DNA from 3 places in the Janthinobacterium sp. BCJ23 genome. Region 2 is predicted to be linked to each of the others. Evidence: predicted binding sites of a transcription regulator. Region 2 holds the regulator's gene; each other region holds the start of a gene.
The links. The regulator FliA, encoded in region 2, starts transcription of late flagellar genes. The targets are predictions, from matches to a motif close to CTAAAGTTTNNNNNNNNNNNGCCGNTA.
Positions count from the first base shown of each region.

Region 1: the regulator FliA is predicted to act here: its motif matches at 1,715-1,741, upstream of AC54AG_RS13165 (DUF5610 domain-containing protein).
Region 3: the regulator FliA is predicted to act here: its motif matches at 5,304-5,330, upstream of AC54AG_RS12805 (flagellar protein FliT).

Region 1 is NZ_JCAQAW010000003.1:331,261-338,091, forward strand. It holds gene AC54AG_RS13160 (GGDEF domain-containing protein) at 47-1,012, shown strand; gene AC54AG_RS13165 (DUF5610 domain-containing protein) at 1,014-1,643, opposite strand; gene sbcB (exodeoxyribonuclease I) at 1,797-3,245, shown strand; gene pyrF (orotidine-5'-phosphate decarboxylase) at 3,379-4,203, opposite strand; gene AC54AG_RS13180 (LemA family protein) at 4,361-4,975, shown strand; gene AC54AG_RS13185 (TPM domain-containing protein) at 4,977-5,807, shown strand; gene AC54AG_RS13190 (TPM domain-containing protein) at 5,807-6,328, shown strand; gene AC54AG_RS13195 (SDR family NAD(P)-dependent oxidoreductase) at 6,414-6,831, shown strand, end outside.
Region 2 is NZ_JCAQAW010000001.1:356,799-363,629, forward strand. It holds gene AC54AG_RS01590 (hypothetical protein) at 1-34, opposite strand, end outside; gene AC54AG_RS01595 (translation initiation factor Sui1) at 118-480, opposite strand; gene motD (flagellar motor protein MotD) at 545-1,339, opposite strand; gene AC54AG_RS01605 (flagellar motor protein) at 1,345-2,091, opposite strand; gene AC54AG_RS01610 (RNA polymerase sigma factor FliA) at 2,073-2,804, opposite strand; gene AC54AG_RS01615 (MinD/ParA family ATP-binding protein) at 2,850-3,713, opposite strand; gene flhF (flagellar biosynthesis GTPase FlhF) at 3,706-5,034, opposite strand; gene flhA (flagellar biosynthesis protein FlhA) at 5,340-6,831, opposite strand, start outside.
Region 3 is NZ_JCAQAW010000003.1:258,790-265,620, reverse strand. It holds gene bufB (MNIO family bufferin maturase) at 1-1,124, shown strand, start outside; gene AC54AG_RS12825 (hypothetical protein) at 1,129-1,413, opposite strand; gene AC54AG_RS12820 (RNA-binding S4 domain-containing protein) at 1,538-1,759, opposite strand; gene fumC (class II fumarate hydratase) at 1,855-3,249, opposite strand; gene AC54AG_RS12810 (type IV pilus assembly protein FimV) at 3,422-4,546, shown strand; gene AC54AG_RS12805 (flagellar protein FliT) at 4,964-5,236, opposite strand; gene AC54AG_RS12800 (M13 family metallopeptidase) at 5,505-6,831, shown strand, end outside.

The DNA.
Region 1 (6,831 bases), on a different contig from region 2:
CTACCGGCCCTCTGCTCGCGCGCGCCGGCTTTTTGAAAGTGTGATTGTGGAACAGATCGGCAACTTCGACGCTTCAGGCTGCAACATCGGCGATTTACAGCTATTTCGCGATGGGGCGGATAGCCAGACGGCCGCCATGCTGGCGCCCTGCCCCGTCATGCGCCTCGAAGCGGGCGAAGCCATTGCCGACACACAGGGTACTTGCCTGTACATCGTCCTGCGCGGTTCGCTGGCCGTGGCCGCCGACATCCATACGGGCATGGATGACGGCACCGTCAGCAAGGTCTTGCCCGGCGAAAGCGTGGGCGAACAATCGGTGCTCGATGAAGCGAGCAACCTGGCCGCCATTTCCGCCCTGGAAGAAACCGACTTGCTGGTGATCGACGCGGCCGTCGTCTGGGAATTGATCGAGCAATCGAACGGCCTGGCGCGCAACCTGCTGCGCCTGCTGTCCTTCCGCATCCGCGCCGCCAACGCCTTGCTGCGCCGCCGGCAGAAACTGGGCGAGTTCTACCGCCAGCTGTCGATGGTCGACAGCCTGACGGGCCTGTACAACCGCGCCTGGCTGACGGATTTACTGCCGAACATGATCGTCACGGCCCACGCCAGCGGCTCGCCTCTGTCGCTGGTGATGATAGACCTCGACCATTTCAAGCGCTTCAACGACACGCACGGCCACCAGGCGGGCGACCAGGCGCTGCGCATCGCCGCGCAAGTGCTGGGCGCGGCCCTGCGGCCCACGGATTTTGCCGTGCGCTACGGTGGCGAGGAAATGATGGTGATCTTGCCCGATACCAACGAACACGTGGCCCTGCGGGTCGCCGAACGCCTGTGCGAACGCATGCAGCAAGCCGTCATCTTCGCCGACATGCGCAGCGCGCTGCCGCACATCACGGGCTCGTTCGGCGTGTCCAGCCTGGCGGCCGAACAGGATGACCATGCGCTGATCGCGACGGCCGACGCGGCGCTCTACCGCGCGAAGGCAGGCGGACGCAACCGGGTCATGCTGTAGATCAGGCGGCCTTGCTGTCGGCCGGCTTGGTCGCATCCGGCTTGGCAGCGTCATCCTTCTTGCTGCTGTGCGCGGCGATGAAATCCGCATAACCCTTCTGCACCAGTTCATACGTCTTGTCGATATTGCCGGCGATATCACCACCCAGCACTTTCAAGCCTTCCAGGATATCGCGCGCTTCCTTGAAGCCTTTTTCCATGCCGCCGCTGATGGTATCCATGAACTTGGTCAGGGCCGTATCGTCATCCAGGTCGGGGTTCTGTTTCTTGAAGGCGTCAAAAAAACCCGTCGACAGCGATACAATGCGGCTCGCCGTCGCTTCGGCGCTATTGTCCTGCGACGCCGCGTTCTGGATCGCATCGTCGCCGTACTGGCCCTTCAGCGCTTCATTGATGTTGGTGATGGCCGTCTTGTACAGCAGCGCCAGCGGCTCGTTCTCGGAACCGATCGACACGTTCAGCGACGCCTGCATGATGGAGGCGTTCAATTGCAGCTTCGTGCGGTCGTTGACGCTCATTTCAGCGTTGACGCCGTCCTTTTGCTGGACTTTATCGTCCTTGCCGGCAACGCCCGTACTGACGGAAGTCACGGAAGGGTTGGAATTGCCGCCTGCGGCGATGGGAATTGACACGATAGACCTCCTTGAACGGGCAATGTATGCCACCATGCGGGAAACGCGATGATGACCATCCTCTCGTGTAGTATCGGCAGGTTTTCAGAAAACTGTAGCAGCGGCGCGTTTACGGCCCGGATAACCAATCAAGTAACCAAGTAATGACCATCAATGACTAACCAGACCTTTCTTTGGCACGACTACGAAACCTTTGGCGCACAGCCGCGCCGCGACCGCCCGGCCCAGTTTGCCGCCATCCGCACGGATGCCGAACTCAACGAGATCGGCGAGCCGATCATGCTGTATTGCCAGCCTGCCAATGATTTCCTGCCCGACCCGCAATCGTGCCTGATCACGGGCATTACGCCACAGCAGTGTCTGCAACTGGGCGTGCCCGAACACCAGTTCGCCGCCACCATCGAAGCGGCCTTTTCGGAGCCGGGCACCATCGGCGTGGGCTACAACACCATCCGTTTCGACGATGAAGTCACGCGTTTCCTGTTCTGGCGCAACCTGATCGACCCGTACGCGCGCGAATGGAAGAACCATTGCGGCCGCTGGGACATCCTCGACGTGGTGCGCATGACGCACGCGCTGCGCCCGGAAGGCATTCAATGGCCGAAGCGCGACGATGGCCAGACCAGTTTTAAATTGGAACACTTGAGCAAGGCCAACGGCCTAGCCCACGAAGCGGCGCACGATGCGTTGTCCGACGTGCGCGCCACCATTGCCCTGGCGCGCCTGATCAAGCAGAAACAGCCGAAACTGTTCGAATTCTGCCTGGCGCTGCACAAGAAGGACCGGGTCGCCAGCGAAATGGGCATGCACCTGGCCGCCGGCGAGCGCCAGCCTTTCCTGCACGTGTCGGGCATGTTCCCCGCCGAACGGGGCTGCGTGGGCGTCGTCTGGCCGCTGGCCACGCACCCGAGCAACAAGAACGAGATCCTCGTCTGGGATTGCGCCTACGACCCGCGTGAACTGTTCGAACTGGACGCCGACACCATACGCACGCGGCTGTTCACGCGCAAGGAAGCCATGCCCGAAGGCATGACGCGCCTGCCCGTGAAAAGCGTGCATCTGAACAAGTCGCCCATGCTGGTCGGCAACCTGAAAACCTTGTCGCCGGCCATGGCCGCGCAATGGGGCATCGACGTGGACGCCGCGAAGGTCAACGCGCAGCTGGCCGCGACGGCGCCGAACATGGATGCCATCTGGGCCGAAGTATTCCAGCGCCCGGGGGCGAATGTGGCGCTGGACGTGGATGAGGATCTGTATAACGGTTTTGTCAGCAACGACGACCGCCGCCTGCTCGAATCCTTGCGCCGCGAAACGCCGGCCAAGCTGGCCACGGCCCGCCCCTCGTTTGCCGACGAGCGCCTGCAGGAATTGCTGTTCCGCTACCGCGCCCGCAATTTCCCGCAAACGCTGAGCGAAGCGGAAAGCCTGCGCTGGGAACAGCACCGCGCCGCCCGCCTGTTCGACGGCGACGGCGGCGCCCGCACCATCGAAATGCTGTTTACGGAGATCGACGTACTGTCGGAATCGGTGGATGAGCGGGGCGAGGAAATTCTGGGAGAACTCTACGATTACGCGGAGATGGTGGCGCCCATGCGCGACTGAAAGAGGGCGCGAGCCGGGTAGGTCGGATTAGCGGGCCGAAGGCCCGCGTAATCCGACAAGATTGTTGACGTTACCTGTGTTGTCGGGTTACGGCCGCTGGCCTAACCCGACCTACATTTTTGATGGATGGTGCTTAAACCGAACGATGCTGATTGATCGCATCGCGCGTTTCAATCGCCACGCGGCGGGCCGCGTCGGCAAAATCTTCGCCCGCTTGCGGCGTGGCGTAGATGATGGCGCGCGACGAGCTGATCATCATGCCCATGCCCTTGGCCGTCTGGCCTGCGCCGACGGTGGCGGCGATGTCGCCGCCCTGGGCGCCGATGCCGGGCACCAGCAGCGGCATGTCGCCGACGATGGCGCGCACCTGCGCCAGTTCTTCAGGGAAGGTGGCGCCGACGACGAGCGCGCACTGGCCGTTCTTGTTCCATTTGTCGGCCACCAGGCGCGCCACGCGCTGGTACAGCGGTTCGCCGTCCGTATTCAGAAATTGCAGGTCCGAGCCGCCCGGGTTCGAAGTGCGGCACAGGATGATCACGCCGCGGTCTTTCCACGCCAGGTAGGGGTCGAGCGAATCTTCGCCCATGTAGGGATTCACGGTGACGGCGTCGGCGCCGTAGCGCTCGAACGCTTCGCGCGCGTATTGCGTGGCCGTCGCGCCGATGTCGCCCCGTTTCGCGTCGAGGATCAGCGGGATGTGCGGGTAGTTCTCGCGCACATAGCGGCAGATGTCTTCCAGCTGCTTTTCCGCGCCCAGCGCTGCAAAATAGGCGATCTGCGGCTTGAAGGCGCAAGCCAGGTCGGCCGTGGCGTCGATGATGCGCGTGCAAAAGGTGGTGATTCCATCAGGCAAGTCGCGCAGTTCGGCCGGCAGTTTCGCCAGGTCCGGGTCCAGGCCCACGCACAGCAGGGAATTATTGGCCGTCCACGCGGCGGATAATTTATCGATGAAATTCACGGCACACCTTCTCTATATTCAGTTGCAAACCCCGTATTGTAACGCGGCATGGACCCGTGAAGGCAGCCAGGGGCCGCGTCCGGCGCTTATTAAACCGACATTGCGGGCTGTTTCAGGTATATTTGCCTCACCTCCTTTACTCTGCACGGAACCCATCATGCAAATCACCAATCAATTCATAAAATGGCTGCGCCTGGCCCTGAGCGTCACCGTCCTGGCCGGCATCCTGACGGGCTGCGGCTACAACGACTTCCAGAGCAAGGACGAAGCCACCAAGGCCGCCTGGGGCGAAGTGGTCAACCAGTACCAGCGCCGCGCCGACCTGATTCCCAACCTGGTCAACACTGTCAAGGGCTATGCCACGCACGAACGCGAAACCCTGGAAGCGGTGACCAAGGCGCGCGCCGCCGCCACCAGCTTCCAGATCACGCCCGAAGTGCTGAACGATCCGGCCGCGTTCGAGAAATTCCAGCAAGTACAAGGCCAGTTGTCGTCGGCCCTGTCGCGCCTGATGGTGGTGTCCGAGAAATACCCTGACCTGAAGGCCGATACGAGCTTCCGCGATTTGCAGTCGCAGCTGGAAGGCACGGAAAACCGCATCACCGTGGCGCGCCAGCGTTACATCACCGCCGTGCAGGATTACAACGTGCATGCGCGCAGCTTCCCGAACAACCTGACGGCCATGGTCTTCGGCTACAAGGTCAAGCCATCGTTCACGGTGGAAAACGAAAAAGCCATCTCGACCGCGCCGACCGTCAACTTTGGCAAATAAGATGAAAGCCTGGTCTTATCTGGCGGCGCTGGCGACGGCGCTGCTGCTGTGCACCAGCCTGTCCGCCAGCGCGCAGGGTCTTGTGCCCGTGCCGCCGCTGGCGGCGCGCGTGACGGACAACGCCGGCATGCTCGACGCCAAGCAGAAAGCGGCGCTGGAAGGCGTGCTGGCCGATTACGAAGCCAAGACGGGCAGCCAGATCGCCGTGCTGCTGGTCAAGAGCACGGAACCGGAAGCCATCGAGCAATACAGCATCCGCGTGACGGATGCCTGGAAGCTGGGCCGCAAGGGCGTCGATGACGGCGTGCTGCTGATGGTGGCGAAGGACAACCCGTCGTCGCTGCGCCGCCTGCGCATCGAGGCGGGCCGCGGCGTGCAGGGCGTGCTGACGGATGCGCAATCGAAACGCATCCTGCAGGACGTGATCGCCCCCCATTTCAAGCAGAATGATTATTACGGCGGCCTGGTCGCCGGCGTGGGATCGATTGCCACCCTGCTGAACCAGGAGCAATTCCCCGCCCCGGCCCAGCAGAAAGCGCCGGCCACGGTGGACGCGGGCGGCATGACCTTCTGGCTGCCGCTGCTGTTCTTCGGCTTTCTCGTCGTGCTGACCCTGTTCCGTTCGCGCGGCGGGCCTAACCGCCTGCAGCGCGGCAGCAACTGGTCCAGCGGCGCCACCGGCGTCGTGCTGGGCAGCATCCTCAGCCAGGCGCTGAACAACCGGGGCGGCGGTGGCGGCTTCGGCGGCGGAGGTGGTTTTGGCGGTGGCGGCGGTGGTTTCGGTGGCGGCGGCGGCGGATTTGACGGCGGCGGCGCCTCGGGAGATTGGTAATGACGAAACAACTGACATTCGGACAGCGCTGCGGACGCGCCTTGAAACATTTGCGGGGCACGCCCGCGACGGCGCGCCAGGCGTTTCCGGAACGCACCCTGAAAGCCATCGAGACGGCCATCGCCGACGGTGAAACGATGCACCGGGCGGAAGTGCGCCTGATCGTCGAAGCGGCCCTGACGCCAGGCATGGCCTACCAGGGCGTGAGCAACCGCGAGCGGGCGCGCGAACTGTTCGCCCAGTATGGCGTGTGGGATACGGAAGACAACGTTGGCGTGCTGATCTACATCAACCTGGCCGAGCACCAGGTCGATATCGTGGCCGACCGCAACGTGGGCCGCCGCGTCACGCCGGAACAGTGGCAAGCCGTATGCCGCACGATGACCAAGGGTTTCAAGGATGGCAATTACCACGACAGCACGCTCGATGCCTTGCAGCAGTTGAATACTTTGCTGCAAAGCCACTTCCCCGCTGACGGTACGCGCGGCAACCAGTTGCCGAACGAACCCATTCTCCTCTGATTCCTGCCCAGGGATTAAAATCTGCCCATTGCCGCGCAAGCCTGTGGCCTGGGCAGCGCTCTCTATTACCCGCCGAGGAGCACACATGAAACTGATCAATAAAACCGCCATCGTCACGGGCGCCACGCAAGGCATCGGCCTGGCTTGCGCCACCCGCCTGATCGCCGAAGGGGCGCAAGTGATGCTGGTCGACATCAAGGAAGAAGGCGCGCAGGCGGCCACCGCCCTCGGACAGCAGGCGCGCTTCTTTTGCGCCGACGTCAGCCAGAAGGCGGACGTCGATGCCATGCTGAAGGAAACCTTGGCCCAGTTCGGCCACATCGATATCCTCGTCAACAATGCGGGCGTCACGCACGCGGCCGATTTCCTCGACGTGTGCGAAGACGATTTCGACCGGGTCATGCGCATCAACCTGAAATCGATGTTCCTGTGCGGCCAGGCCGTGGCGCGCGAGATGGTCAAGCGCAACAGTGGCTGCATCATCAATATGTCCAGCGTGAATG
Region 2 (6,831 bases):
CGGCGATGGCGATACCGGTCAGTTTGTTATTCATATGAGGTAATGCATAAAAAGGAAATGCACGTTACCACAGGCGCACGGCAGCGGGCCGCACGCCTCCGCTCGCACGCGCCCCGGCTAGCCGCCAGCCTTTTTCGGCTGGTGGCCCAGCCTGGTCAGCGCGGCAAGAATGGTGTCGACATGGTCGCCCTGCACTTCGATCACGCCATCCTTGACCGTGCCGCCCGAGCCGCACTGCGTGCGCAGCTGCTTGCCCAGCAGGGCCAGCGCGATGGCGTCCAGCGGCAAGCCCTTGACCACGGTGACGCTCTTGCCGCCGCGGCCCTTGGTCTGGCGCGACACGCGCACCACGCCGTCGCCCGCCGGCGCCGCCTTGGCTTGCGCCTTGCACGCGCATTGCGCCAGCGGCTGGCGGCAGGCCGGACACATGCGGCCCGTTTCGGTGGAATAGACGAGACCGCCCTGGGAGCTGCTTTTCATGATGGAGAAATAAAAAGAAAGAAGGCCGCGATTGTACCAAGCGGCGGCCCGCAGTTGACGACCGTCAGTTGGCCGGAGCAGGTGCCGGTGCCGGCGCCACGGGCGCTGTCGGCACTTCCGTCACCGTTTCCGGGATGCCCGAGAGGATCGTCACGGCGACCCGGCGGTTGCGCGCGCGCCCTTCCGCCGTTTCATTGGGCGCCACGGGGATATTGTCGGCGTGACCGACGGCCGTCAGGCGCGACGCCTTGACGCCGCTGGCAATGAACAGGCGCACCACGGCGCTGGCGCGCGCGGCCGACAATTCCCAGTTCGAGGCAAAGTTGGAATTGCTGATCGGCTGCACGTCCGTATGCCCTTCCACCTGCACGTCGTGCGTATCGTCCTTGAGCAGCACGGCGACGGCGCGCAGGGCCTGGTCCGACTCAGCCGTCAGGCGCGCCGCGCCCGGGTCGAACAGCACGCTGGCATTGATTTCCACGCTCACGCCGCGGCTCGTTTGCGTGACCCGCACCTTGCCTTCCTTGACCAGCGGCGCCAGGGTCGACGTCAAGTCCTGCGCCAGGCGCGTCATGTGTTCACGCTCGCGGCGGATGGCTTCCGTGCGGCGTTTCAGAGCAGGGTTCGGCAGCGGGATCGCTTGCGGCGCTTCCATGATGATGGGCGGCGCGCCCTTTTCCAGGCTGAAGGCCTGGCCGATGGCGTTCTGGAAGACGCGGTACTTGCCTTCGTTGACTTGCGAAATGGCGTACATGACGACAAAGAACGCGAACAGCAGGGTGATGAAGTCGGCGTACGAGATCAGCCAGCGGTCCTGGTTGTCCGGTTCCTCGTCATACTTCCTGCGCGCGCGCCGCATCATGGTCAGTGCTCGTGCAGCAGGCTGGAAACGCGCTCTTCGATGATGCGCGTGTGGTCGCCCGTGGCGATGTCGTACAGCACGGCGGCCGTGATTTCGTACTGCAGCACGCGGCGCGAAACGATGGCCTTGAGTTTATTCGCCACCGGCAGGAACAGCAGGTTGGCCAGGCCCACGCCGTAGATGGTCGAGACAAACGCCACGGCGATGCCGCTGCCTAATTTACTTGGGTCGGTGAGGTTTTCCATCACGTGGATCAGGCCCAGCACGGCGCCCAGAATACCGATGGTGGGCGAATAGCCGGCCGCCGACTCCCACACCTTGACGGCCTGGCGCTCCGCCATTTCGTAGGCGGAGATTTCCACGTCGAGCAGCTGGCGCAGCTTGTCCGGCGCGATGCCGTCCACGATCATCCGCAAGCCCTTGGCGTTGAAGCGGTCGGCCGTGTTTTCCATCAGGCGCTCGAGCGCCAGCGGGCCGTCGCGGCGCGCCGTCAAGCTCCATTGCCCGATATCGCGCGCCAGCGCGGCGCGCGTGTCGGCTGGCGGCAGGAAGACCCAGCGCAGCATTTCCAGGCCGCGCACGAAAGTGCGCAGCCGCGTTTGCAGCAGCACGGCGCCGAAAGTGCCGATGACCACGATGGCAAAGGCGGCCGGCTGCAGCAGGGAGGCCATCTTGCCGCCTTCCAGTGCCTGGCCGACCAACAGGCCAGCCAGCGCCAGCGCCAGCCCGATTACGCTGGACCAGTCCACGCCTGCTCCCTCAAGGTTGCGCGCAGGCGCGCGACGGCCTGGGTATGCAGCTGCGAGACGCGCGATTCGGATACGCCCATCACCGCGCCGATCTCCTTCAGGTTCAGCTCTTCTTCGTAATACAGGCCCATGAGTATTTTCTCGCGTGGTGGCAGCGCGTCGATGGCATCGATCACGGATTGCCGGAAATCGGTATCGAGCAGGGAACGCAAGGGGTCGCTGTCCTCGTCCACGCAATGGCGGTCGAGGAAGCTGTCATTGCCGTCCGGGTCATGAAAGTCTTCGTAGTACACGAGCTGGTGGCCGCCGCCGTCGCCCAGCATTTCCTGGTAGTCGGCCAGCGACATCTTGAGCAGTTTCGCCACTTCCGACTCTGTCGGTGGATGGCCGAGGCGCTGCTGCAAGGTGCTCATCGCCTCTTCGATCTTGCGCATGTTCTGGCGCATGCTGCGCGGCAGCCAGTCGCTGGTGCGCAATTCGTCGAGCATGGCGCCGCGGATGCGCAGCACGGCATACGTCTCGAACTGCGCGCCATGCGTCTCTTCATAGCGGCTGATGGCATCGAGCAGGCCGATCATGCCGGCCTGGATCAGGTCATCGACCTCGACCGAAGGCGGCAATTTCGCCTTCATATGGTGCGCCAGACGCTTCACCAGCGGAATGTGCTCCGTCAGCAAATAGTCCTTGTTCGATTTCCCTTTGACCGTGTACATAGGCTGCTTATTGTTTTCTCATCTTATCTGGTGCTACGGTTGGCTTCAGGCGCTGAACTGGTGCGGGCTCCCCGTCTGGTACAAGGTGCCGCCGAGCACGGGCGCCGCCGAACGGGCCAGCCGCTCGGCCAGTCCGCGAAACGCCACCGAGGCGCCGGCCAGCGGAAACGCATCGACCACGCTGCGGCCCAGGCGCGCCGCGCGGTGCAGATACTCATCGGCAGGCACCGAACCCATCGACGTCAGCTTCACGGCCAGGTAACGGCTCGCCGCCTGTGCCATATTATCGTATACCACTTTTGCTTCGGATTCGGAAGCGCCGGTGACGAGAATGCCGAACGGACGGCGTCCCAGTTCCTGGCTCAGGCGCTTGATCAGGCAGTACGCCGCCTTGATCGAGGTGGCGCTGGTCGACACTTGCACGACGATATCGGACGACGCCATCAAGGGCACGGGGAAACAGGCGCCCTCGTCTGCCACGACGCCGTCGACCAGCACGATGCCGCTCCGGCGCGCCAGCACGTCGAAAGTCTTGCCCAGGCGGCGCAATTCCTCCTCGCCCGCATAGTCCATGCTGTCCATCAAATGGTTGCGCGCGCCCAGGCTCGCCACGCCAAAGCCTTGCGGCACCTGGTGGATGACCTGGTTCAAGCCGCACTGCTGGCGCGCCACGTCGCGCAGGCTGGCGCCGTGCGCCAGTCCCAGGCGCGCGGCCACGCCATCGCTGCCGCCGCTGGCGTCGAGCAGCAGCACGTCATTGCCGCCATAGACGAGCGAAGCACCCAGGTTGACCAGCATGGCGCCCTTGTCGTCCTGCGGCGTGGCCGAGAGGAACGTCATGACGCGCGGCTGCGGGCCGGCCAGCATGCGGCGCAAGCCTTCAGCCTGGTCGAAATCAAAATTAGCCAAGATGCACCCCGCGCGCTTCATTGTTGCGGGCGGCCGCCTGTGCCATCAGGAGCGGCAGTTCGGCATCGGAAAACTGCGTGGCCGCCGAGTCGCGCTTGAGCTTGAAGGCACGGTCGATCAGGTAGCCACGGTCGGCCAGGTACAGGTCTTCCGGCACGCGCTGGCCGTTCGACACATAGAACAGGTTCAGCTTCTGGCGGATCACCACGTCGAGCACGTTGCCGATCGACGCCGCTTCATCGAGCTTGGTCATGATGCAGCCGGCCAGGCCGCTGCCCTGATAGGCGCGCACCACTTCGTTGAGGGTTTCCTGGGTCGCCGTGGAGTTCAGGCACAGCAAACGCTTCACGTCCGCGCCGGCGCCCGACAGCATGGCCACCTGTTCCGTCACCATCTGGTCGCGCTGGCTCACGCCCACCGTATCGATCAGCACCGTGTGCTTGTTCTTCAATTCTTTCAAGGCGATGCGCAAGTCCGCTTCATCCTTCACGGAATGCACCATCACGCCGAGGATCTTGCCGTAGATGCGCAGTTGCTCATGCGCGCCGATACGATAGGCATCGGTGGTGATCAGGGCCAGCTTTTCCGGGCCGTGGCGCATCACGCAGCGGGCCGCCAGCTTGGCCGTGCTGGTGGTCTTGCCGACACCGGTCGGGCCCACCAGGGCAAACACGCCGCCCTGCTCCAGCATGGCGTCTTCATTGGCCACCGTGTTCAGGTTGCGGCTGAGGACGGTCTTGATCCAGCGCATGCTTTGCGCACCGTCGAGGCCGGCGGGCAGCTTGTCGATCAGATAGCGCGCCAGGCTGGCGGAAAAGCCGGCGGCCAGCATTTCGCGCAGCACGACGGCTTTTTGCGGCTCGCGCTGCTGCGTCGAGCCCCACGAAATTTCCGCCAGCTGGGTTTCCATCATGCCGCGCATGGCGCGGATTTCATTCATCATGCCGCTCATCTCGGCGGCGGCGTTCTCTTTGACGTGCGCCAGCGCGCTGGCCATCATCTGCTGCATGCGGGCCATGTCCACTGGCTCGGAGGCAGCCTGGCGCGGCGCGGCAGGACGGGGCGCAGCCGGGCGCTGGGCCGGGGCGGCCGGACGCTGCGGCGTGGCGAACTGGGTCTGCAACTGGGGACGGGGCTGGGCCATTTCGGACGCGGCCGGCGGCGACGCCAGCGAAGCGGCATCGTCATTGGCCAGCGCGAGGATTTCCACCACGCCATCGGCCTGGCGGTTCGACAGGATCACGGCATCGGGGCCCAGCGCTTCGCGCACCTTGCGCAGCGCATCGCGCGACGAGGCGCCCGTAAATTTCTTCACATTCATGACCGGCCTCCCAAGGCGGGGGTGGCGCAATATTGGCTGAACTGTGTGACCATCATCGACTCCTGTTGCTTGAGTGCTGTCTTCCACATGGACACAGATCACTCGGACAGTTTCCATTATTAGCGATGCTTGCAGGAAACGATCGAAGGAACAGGACGGGAAAGTACCCGTTATTCAGTTTGCCGGGAGGAAATTGATGTTTTTTTTGACCAAAAGCAACTGCTGGGGTCAGACCCCCACTGACGCTAACGCAAAGCTCCGCGCTAACGCTAGCGGGGGTCTGACCCCGATGCTAATGAAGATAACTACTGCGCGCCCACCAGCGCCGTGACGCGGATCGTCTTGGTTTCCGGCACTTCCGCATGCGACAGTACTTTGAGTTGCGGCAAGGCGCGGCGCAGGAAGCGCGACAGCAGGGCGCGCAGCGGCGCCGGCACCAGCAGCACCGGCGTCAGGCCCAGCGCTTCCTGCTGCTGGGCAGCCAGGCCCGCCTGGTGGGCGATGGTGTCGGCCAGGCCCGGCTCGATGCCGGCCCCGTCGCCGCCATTGCCCATCGCTTGCATCAGCAGGCGTTCCAGGCGGCTGTCGAGCGTCATCACGGACAGCTCGGCCGCGCCGGGGAACAGTTGCTGCACGATGGCGCGACCCAAGGAGACGCGCACCAGCGCCGTCAGCTCGTTCGGGTCTTGCGTGCTGACCGTGTACTCGGCCAGGGTTTCGATGATGGTGCGCATGTCGCGGATGTGCACGCCTTCGGCCAGCAGGTTCTGCAGTACTTTTTGCAGGGCCGACAGCGACAGCATCTTCGGCACCAAGTCTTCCACCAGGCGCGGCGCATCCTTGCCCAGGTGGTCGAGCAGCGACTGCACTTCCGCGCGGCCCAGCAGCTCCGACGCATGCGAGGTGATCAAATGGTTCAAGTGCGTGGCCACTACGGTGCCCGCATCGACGACCGTGTAGCCCATCGATTGGGCCTGGTCGCGCAGGCTGGCGTCGATCCAGGTAGCCGGCAAGCCGAACGCGGGGTCGCTCGTGGCCAGGCCCGGCAAGGTGCCGCTGGCCATGCCGGGGTTAATCGCCAGGAACTGGCCGTTGAACGCTTCGCCCACGCCCACTTCCACGCCCTTCAAGGTGATGCGGTAGGCGGACGGCTTCAATTCCAGGTTGTCGCGGATATGCACGGGCGGCGCCAGGAAGCCCACTTCCTGGGCGAATTTCTTGCGGATGCCCTTGATACGCTTGAGCAACTCGCCGCCCTGCGTCTTGTCGACCAGGGGAATCAGGCGGTAGCCGACTTCCAGGCCCAGGGTGTCGACGGGCATGATGTCTTGCCAGCTGGCTTCTTCCTGCTCGGGCGCCACGGTCGCCTGCGGCGCTTCGGCCGGTTTCTCGGCCGCTTCTTTTTCCTGCGTGCGCTTCTTGCTGATCAAATAGGCGGAGCCGGCCAGCAGCGAGGCCAGCAGGATGAAGACCATGTTCGGCATGCCGGGGATCAAGCCCATGCCGCCGATGATGCCGGCGGTAATATACAGCACTTGCGGTTTCGCAAACAGCTGGCCCACCAGCTGGGTGCCGATGTCCTGTTCGCTGGCCACGCGCGAGACAACGATACCGGCCGCCGTGGAAATGATCAGCGAAGGAATCTGCGCCACCAGGCCGTCACCGATGGCCAGCAAGGTGTAGTTCTTGAGTGCGTCGGCAAAGCCCATGTCATGCTGCAGCAAGCCCACCAGCAAGCCGCCGACGATATTGATGACGGTCACCATGATGCCGGCGATGGCGTCGCCGCGCACGTAT
Region 3 (6,831 bases), on a different contig from region 2:
GCGGGCTGCTGCTCGATATCAATAATCTGTATGTGAACCAGTGCAACCACGGCGAAGACGCCATGCTTGCGATGCAATCCATCGCGCCGGGCAGCGTGGGCGAGCTGCACCTGGGCGGCCACTTGCTGACGCCGCATGCCGTGATCGACCACCACGGCGCCGCCATCGCCGATCCCATCTGGGATTTGTATGCGGCCGCCTTGCTGCGCTTTGGCGCCATTCCCACCCTCGTCGAATGGGATACGGATTTGCCACCGCTTGATATCCTGCTGGGAGAAGCGGACAAGGCGCAGTCCATGCTGGCGCGCCATGCGCCGCAGCCACCATGGCAGGGAGCGGCGCTGCCGTCCCCGCCGTCCCCGCCGCCCGTGTCGCCTGACGCGCTGGCGGCTAGCCAGCAAGCGTTTGCCATGGCCTTGCTCGATACTGCGGCAGCCCTGCCATCGTTCGCGGGAGAATCGGTACCGCAGCGTTTTTCACTGTACCGCGGCAACTTGAGCGCCACCTGGCGCCGTACCCTGGGCCACGTCTATCCCGTCGTGCTGGCGCTGGTGGGCGAGGCATTCTTTGCCGGACTGGCGCGCGCGTATGGCCGGCAGATGCCATCCGATAGCGCCGATTTGAATGAGTTTGGCGCGCGTTTCGCCGATTTTCTTGCCGCCTTCCCGCCCGTGGCCGACTTGCCCTACCTGCCGGACATGGCGCGCCTGGAATGGGCCTTGCACCTGGCCCATTACGCGGCCGATGCGCAGGGCCTGGCTCCCGAGTCGCTGGCCGCCTTGCATCCTGATCAATTGGAAACGCGCTGTTTTACCTTGCATCCCGCTTGCGCCTTGCTGGCATCGAACTGGCAAGTGGCGGCCCTGTGGCAGGCGCATCAGGAGGGAGACGGGCAGGGGATGTTTCCGCAAGAGATGCAGGTGGCCAGCTACGAGCTGGTTTGTCGGACACGCTGGAAGGCGCAGGTGCTGATACTCGATGCGGCCGCGCATGCGGCCTTGCTGGCTTTACGGCAAGGTCAAACGTTTGGCGCCGCGCTCGATGCGGCGTTCGCGCTGGACCCGGCATTCGACCTGGCCGCACACTTGCGCCAGTGGCTGGCGCATGCGGTGTTGACGGCGTAACGGTTTATTCGAAGGCCCGCAGCAGGCGCGCTTCGCCCGTCTGATCGCGGTACAGGGCATTCGCCGCCAGGGTGGCGTCCATCATGCGCGTGACTTGCTCTTCTTCAAAGCGGGCCAGCTCGGCAGTGGCGGCGACAAGGGCCAGTTCCAATCTGGCGCGCGCGCTCTGGTACAGGCTGCTGGTGTATTTGTCTGTGTTACGCAGCAATTCTTCCGCGTTTTCTATGACCTGGCGCAAATCGCCGATCAGGCGTTCCTGGCTGCGCGTACCTTGTTCAGGATGGTCCATGGCGCTCCCCTTCTGCAATCGATATTTATCTGGCAATAACGACGTGTTTGCAGCTTGATGCAGGCAGCCGGCTGGCGGGGTGCTGGCTGGACGCATGGGGCCGCTTTCGCGCCCCATGCCGGGGTCAGACTGGAGCGACGACCGTGATACGGATATCGCCCACGCTGACGACCTGGCCGGCGCGGATCTTGGCGGTCTTGCGCAATTCCTTCTTGCCATCGACCTTCACCACGCCGCTATCGACCATGACCTTGCCTGCGCCACCGCTGTCGCACAAGCCGACCAGCTTCAATAGCTGGTTCAGCTCGACGAACTCGGATGTTAAATCAAAGCTTACTTTTTGCATTGTATCCCTTATTGCAATGATGTGTTTTCAACACTTGATGACGACCTCAACTAACTCGTAGTTTACCTGAAGCCGCCAGCAATGCAGGGTGGAAGTCAGCTTTTGTTGGGGCGCGTCATCTCCAGGGGCACGATCCACGCACTGAATTGTTCCTCCGTCACAAAGCCCAAGGCCAGCGCCGCTTCCTTCAGGGTCGTGCCTTCGTGCTGGGCCTGCTTTGCGATTTGCGCCGCCTTGTCGTAGCCGATATGCGGCGCCAGCGCCGTGACCAGCATCAAGGAACGCTCCATCAGTTCGGCGATGCGCTCGCGGTTCGGCGCGATGCCGTGCGCGCAATGCTCGTCGAAGCTGCGCATGCCGTCGCCCAGCAGGCGCGCGCTTTGCAGGAAGTTGTGTGCAATCAAGGGCTTGAAGACATTCAGCTCGAAATTGCCCGAGGCGCCGCCCACCGTGATGGCCACGTCATTGCCGAACACCTGGCAGCACAGCATGGTCAGCGCTTCGCACTGGGTAGGATTGACCTTGCCCGGCATGATGGAGCTACCCGGCTCGTTTTCGGGGATCGTGATTTCGCCGAGGCCGGAGCGGGGACCGGACGCCATCCAGCGCACGTCGTTGGCGATTTTCATCAGGGCCGTGGCCAGGGTTTTCAGCGCGCCATGGGCGGCGACGAGGGCGTCGTGGGCGGCCAGCGCGGCAAACTTGTTGTTGGCCGTTTCGAACGGCTGGCCCGTCAGACGCGCCAGTTCTGCCGCGATGCGGCCGGCAAATTCCACATGGGCATTCAAGCCTGTGCCGACGGCCGTGCCGCCGGCGGCCAGTTGCAGCAGCGGCGGCAACGATGCCGTGATGATGTGCTCGGCAAAATCCAGCTGCGCCACATAGCCGGAAAACTCCTGGCCCAAGGTCAGCGGGGTCGCATCCTGCAAATGGGTGCGGCCGATCTTGACGATGTCGGCAAATTCCGCCGCTTTCGCATCCAGGGTGGCGCGCAGCTGGCGCAGCGGTGGCAAGACCGTGTTGGCGACGGCCAGGGCGGCGGCCACGTGGATGGCGGTCGGAAAGATGTCGTTCGAGGACTGGCCCAGGTTGACGTCGTCGTTCGGATGCAGCAGGCGCTCGGCGCCGCGCAAGCCGCCGATCAGCTCGGAACCGCGGTTGGCCAGCACTTCGTTCATGTTCATATTGCTTTGCGTGCCAGAGCCCGTCTGCCAGACGGCCAGCGGGAATTCCGCGTCGTGCTTGCCGGCCAGTACTTCGTCGGCCGCCTGCGTGATGGCCAGGGCTTTCTTGCCATCCAATAAGCCCAGGTCCAGGTTGACGTGGGCGGCCGCGCGCTTGACGGTGGCCAGGGCGGCGATCAGTTCAGGCGGCATCTTTTCCGTGGAGATATGGAAGTGCTCGAGCGAGCGCTGCGTTTGCGCTCCCCACAGCCGGTCGGCGGGTACGTCGATCGGGCCGAAACTGTCGCGTTCGATTCTGCTACTCATGACATCCCTTTCATCGATAGAGGTGGATCGAGTGTACTCCAGGCGTCAAAACTGCACAGGATGATGCTGTATTGCATCATTTTTGCCTTGGCCCATCTATATTTTTGCGATTTCCTGCCGTTAAAGACAGGCGAGTCCCGATTATCTATCCTGTTATCAAAGCGATCAGTCCATGCAGAGCAGCATCTTTCCCCGTTGGTCCCTGATCGCGTGCGCCGCCGCCAGCCTGGCCTTGCCGTCTGTGGCGTGCGCGGCCGAACTGGGCGAGATGGCCGTGCTGTCGCACGTGGGCCAGCCTCTGCTGGCCGAGATCGAACTGACGGCCCTGGCGCCCGAGGAAGCCAGCGGCGTGGCCGTGCGCCTGGCTTCGCCCGATGTGTACCGCGGTGGCGGCATCGGCATGGACCCGGCCCTGCAGACCTTGACGATCAGTCCGCTGGAACGCGGTGGGCGCCACTATGTGCGCGTGAGTACCCGGCAAGCGATCCAGGCGGGTCACGTGCATCTGTATTTATTGCTGGGCAATGGCAGCGGCGCCGTCGTGCGCCTGGGTACCTTGTGGCTGACGCCGGCGCCGCCTGCTGCCGCCCCCGTCAGTGCGCCAGTCCGGCCCGCCGTTCCGGCGCCCGTGCCAGCGCCGTTACCACGTCCTGTACCCGTCGCGCCGTCGCCCGACGCCGCCGCACTGGCGGCCCGCGCGCGGGCCGAGGGCTTCGTGCGTCCGGCGCGCGTGTTCGTGCCGCCGCCCGCCGCACCCACGCCAGCTGCCGCACCGCAGCAGCGCCCGGCGCCGGTACGCCGTGCCACGGCGCCCGTGGCCGCTTGCGCGCCGCAAGCCGATATGGAGCAGGCGCAAGCGTGCATGGCGCTCGATGAGAAAAACACGGCCCTCAATGCAAAGCTCGGCGAATTGGAAGGCAAGATCGGCGACTTGCAAAAGGCGCTGGCGCTGCCCGCCACCACCACCGCTGTGCCAGCCGCCGCGCCCGTCGAAGCGCAGGCGCCCCATGCCAAGCCCAAGCCACTGCACGCGGCGCCCGCCGCGGACAAGGACAAGAAGGCGGGCGGCAACGGTCTGTTGTGGCTCGGTATCGGCACCTTGCTCTTTCTGTTGTTGACGGCCGTCATCGTGTATGTCGTGCGCAAGCGCAGGCAGGAGGCGGGGTCGCGCGCGCCGTCGAAATACTGGGTCTTGCTGCGCAAGCCGTTTAGCCGCAAGAAGAAGGATGTGCCCGTGCTGACGGAAGCCGTGGAAGAAGGGGCGGCCGAGCCGGAACCGGAGCCGTTCTCGCGTTAAAGACATGGCAAGGCGGCGCCGAAATTTGATATAAAAAAAGATATTGAAAAAATACATGGAAACGCTGGCCAATCGCGTTGCCTATTTCTTAAAGATGGTGATATGATTAATTCAGTGGACTTGCTCTACGACAAAACAGCCCCAGCCTGGCGCAGTCACCAACGATAGTGTGGCGCGGCAAACAGGTGTAGCGTTGCATAAACGCCTGGGTCTGGAAGCGGTTCGCGATGCCGACGATGTGCTCGCGAACGCCGGATGCAACCGGCAGCGAGGCGACGCCAGGAGATACCTGGGGCTCGCCTTCCAAATTCCCCCTCCTTGCTTCCCGGGCGCCGCAGATGGCGCGCTCCCCTGGCATGGCGGCAGACGTAAAAAAAGCACCTTCGGGTGCTTTTGTCGTTTCTGGCGCGGCAAGCTTTACATACGTGCGCGCGAACCCTGCATGGCGTTCGGCAGCTGAGTCATCCATGGTTCCGTGATGGCGCGGATTTCGCGGTCGTTGGCCAGGATTTGCTTGAGCAAGTCGATCTTGCGCAGGCGCGAGGCGCCGGCCAGAGCGGGCACCTTGCCTGTCATGGTCGCGCTGGCGGCGCTGGCACACTGGTTTTCCAGGGTATCCAGGCCATCCCAGTCGCTCGAACGTGCGGCCACGACCATTTTATTGGTCATTCCTGCAATATTTTCATACATCGAAAGAACGTCGTTGGAGGTCATGAGCACACCCGTAACTAGTGAATGGATTACCGCTTGTCCAGATTAACGGCAGGTCCAAGCGGAACTTGAGGGTATTTTTGAAAAAAAAGTGAAAATAATTTAGATGATTGCTTGGCTGCTGCCGACATCGCCCGCCAAGCCGCATGTCTGCTGGCGTCGCGGTGGCAGGGGAGTGTGTTGCGGCGCCTCAAAACGCGTTATGATTTTGCACACTACTGTCGTTACTTTGCCTGAAAGGATCACCATGCGCGTTGCCACTGCTGCCGCTTCCTCTTTCCCTGCTTCCTGGCGCAAGCGCGCCATGGTGCTGGCCCTGTCCGGCATCGCGCTGGCCGGGGGCACCGTCCACGCGCATGCACAGGAGGAGGCCGCCAGTCCCGCCGCCGCGATGGCGGCGCCCACGGCGGTCTTGCCCGGCGACGATTTCTATGACTACGTGAATGGCGACTGGCTGCGCAGCACGGAGATTCCCGCCGACCGCAGCAGCTGGGGCTCGTTCGCCATCCTCGCCAACGCCACCAACGAGCGCATCATCGCCCTCGTCGAAGGCCTGGCGGAGGCGCCACAGGCCGATGCCTCCGCGCGCCAGGTCAGCGATTTTTACCGTTCCTGGGTCGACGAAGCGGCTATCGAGGCGAAGGGCTGGGCGCCGATCAAGCCGCTGCTGCAGAAGATCGATGGCATACGCGACCAGGTGGGACTGGCCCGCGCGCTGGGCGAAAGCCTGCGCGCCGATGTCGACCCGCTCAATTCCACCAATTTTTATACGGAAAACCTGTTCGGCCTGTGGGTGGCGCAAGATTTGAACGACACCACGCGCAATGTGGCCTATCTGCTGCAGGGCGGACTGGGCTTGCCCGACCGCGCCTTTTACCTGAGCGACAGCGCCCGCATGCAGGGCTTGCGCGCAGGCTACCAGGCGCATATCGCCGCCATGCTCAAGCAGGCCGGCTACAGCGATGCGCCGGCCCGGGCCGCGCGCGTATTTGCGCTGGAGCAGCAAATTGCCGCCAGTCACGCCAGCCGCGAGGATTCGGCCGATGTCGCCAAGGGCAATAATCCGTGGCGCGCCGCCGACTTCGCCAGCAAGGCGCCTGGCCTGGACTGGAAAGCCTTCTTCCAGGCGGCCGGCCTGGGCCAGCAGACGGATTTCATCGTCTGGCATCCGACGGCCATGACGGGCAGCGCGGCCCTGGTGGCTAGCGTGCCGCTGGCCACATGGAAGGATTTTCTGGCCTTCCACGCGATCAACCATTTCAGCACGACCTTGCCGAAGGCGGCCGCCGACCAGCGCTTTGCTTTCTATGGCAGCGCCCTGAGCGGCACGCCGCAGCAGTCGCTGCGCAGCAAGCGCGCGCTGGCCGCGACGAATGCGGCCTTGAGCGACGCCGTCGGCAAGCTCTACGTGGAACGCTATTTCCCGCCTGAATCGAAAGCGCGCGTGCAGGAGATGGTGACGAATATCGTCGCCGCCTTCTCGCGCCGCATCGACAAGCTCGACTGGATGGCGCCGGCCACCAAGGCGCAGGCGCAGGAAAAACTCAAGACCCTGTACGTGGGCGTCGGCTATC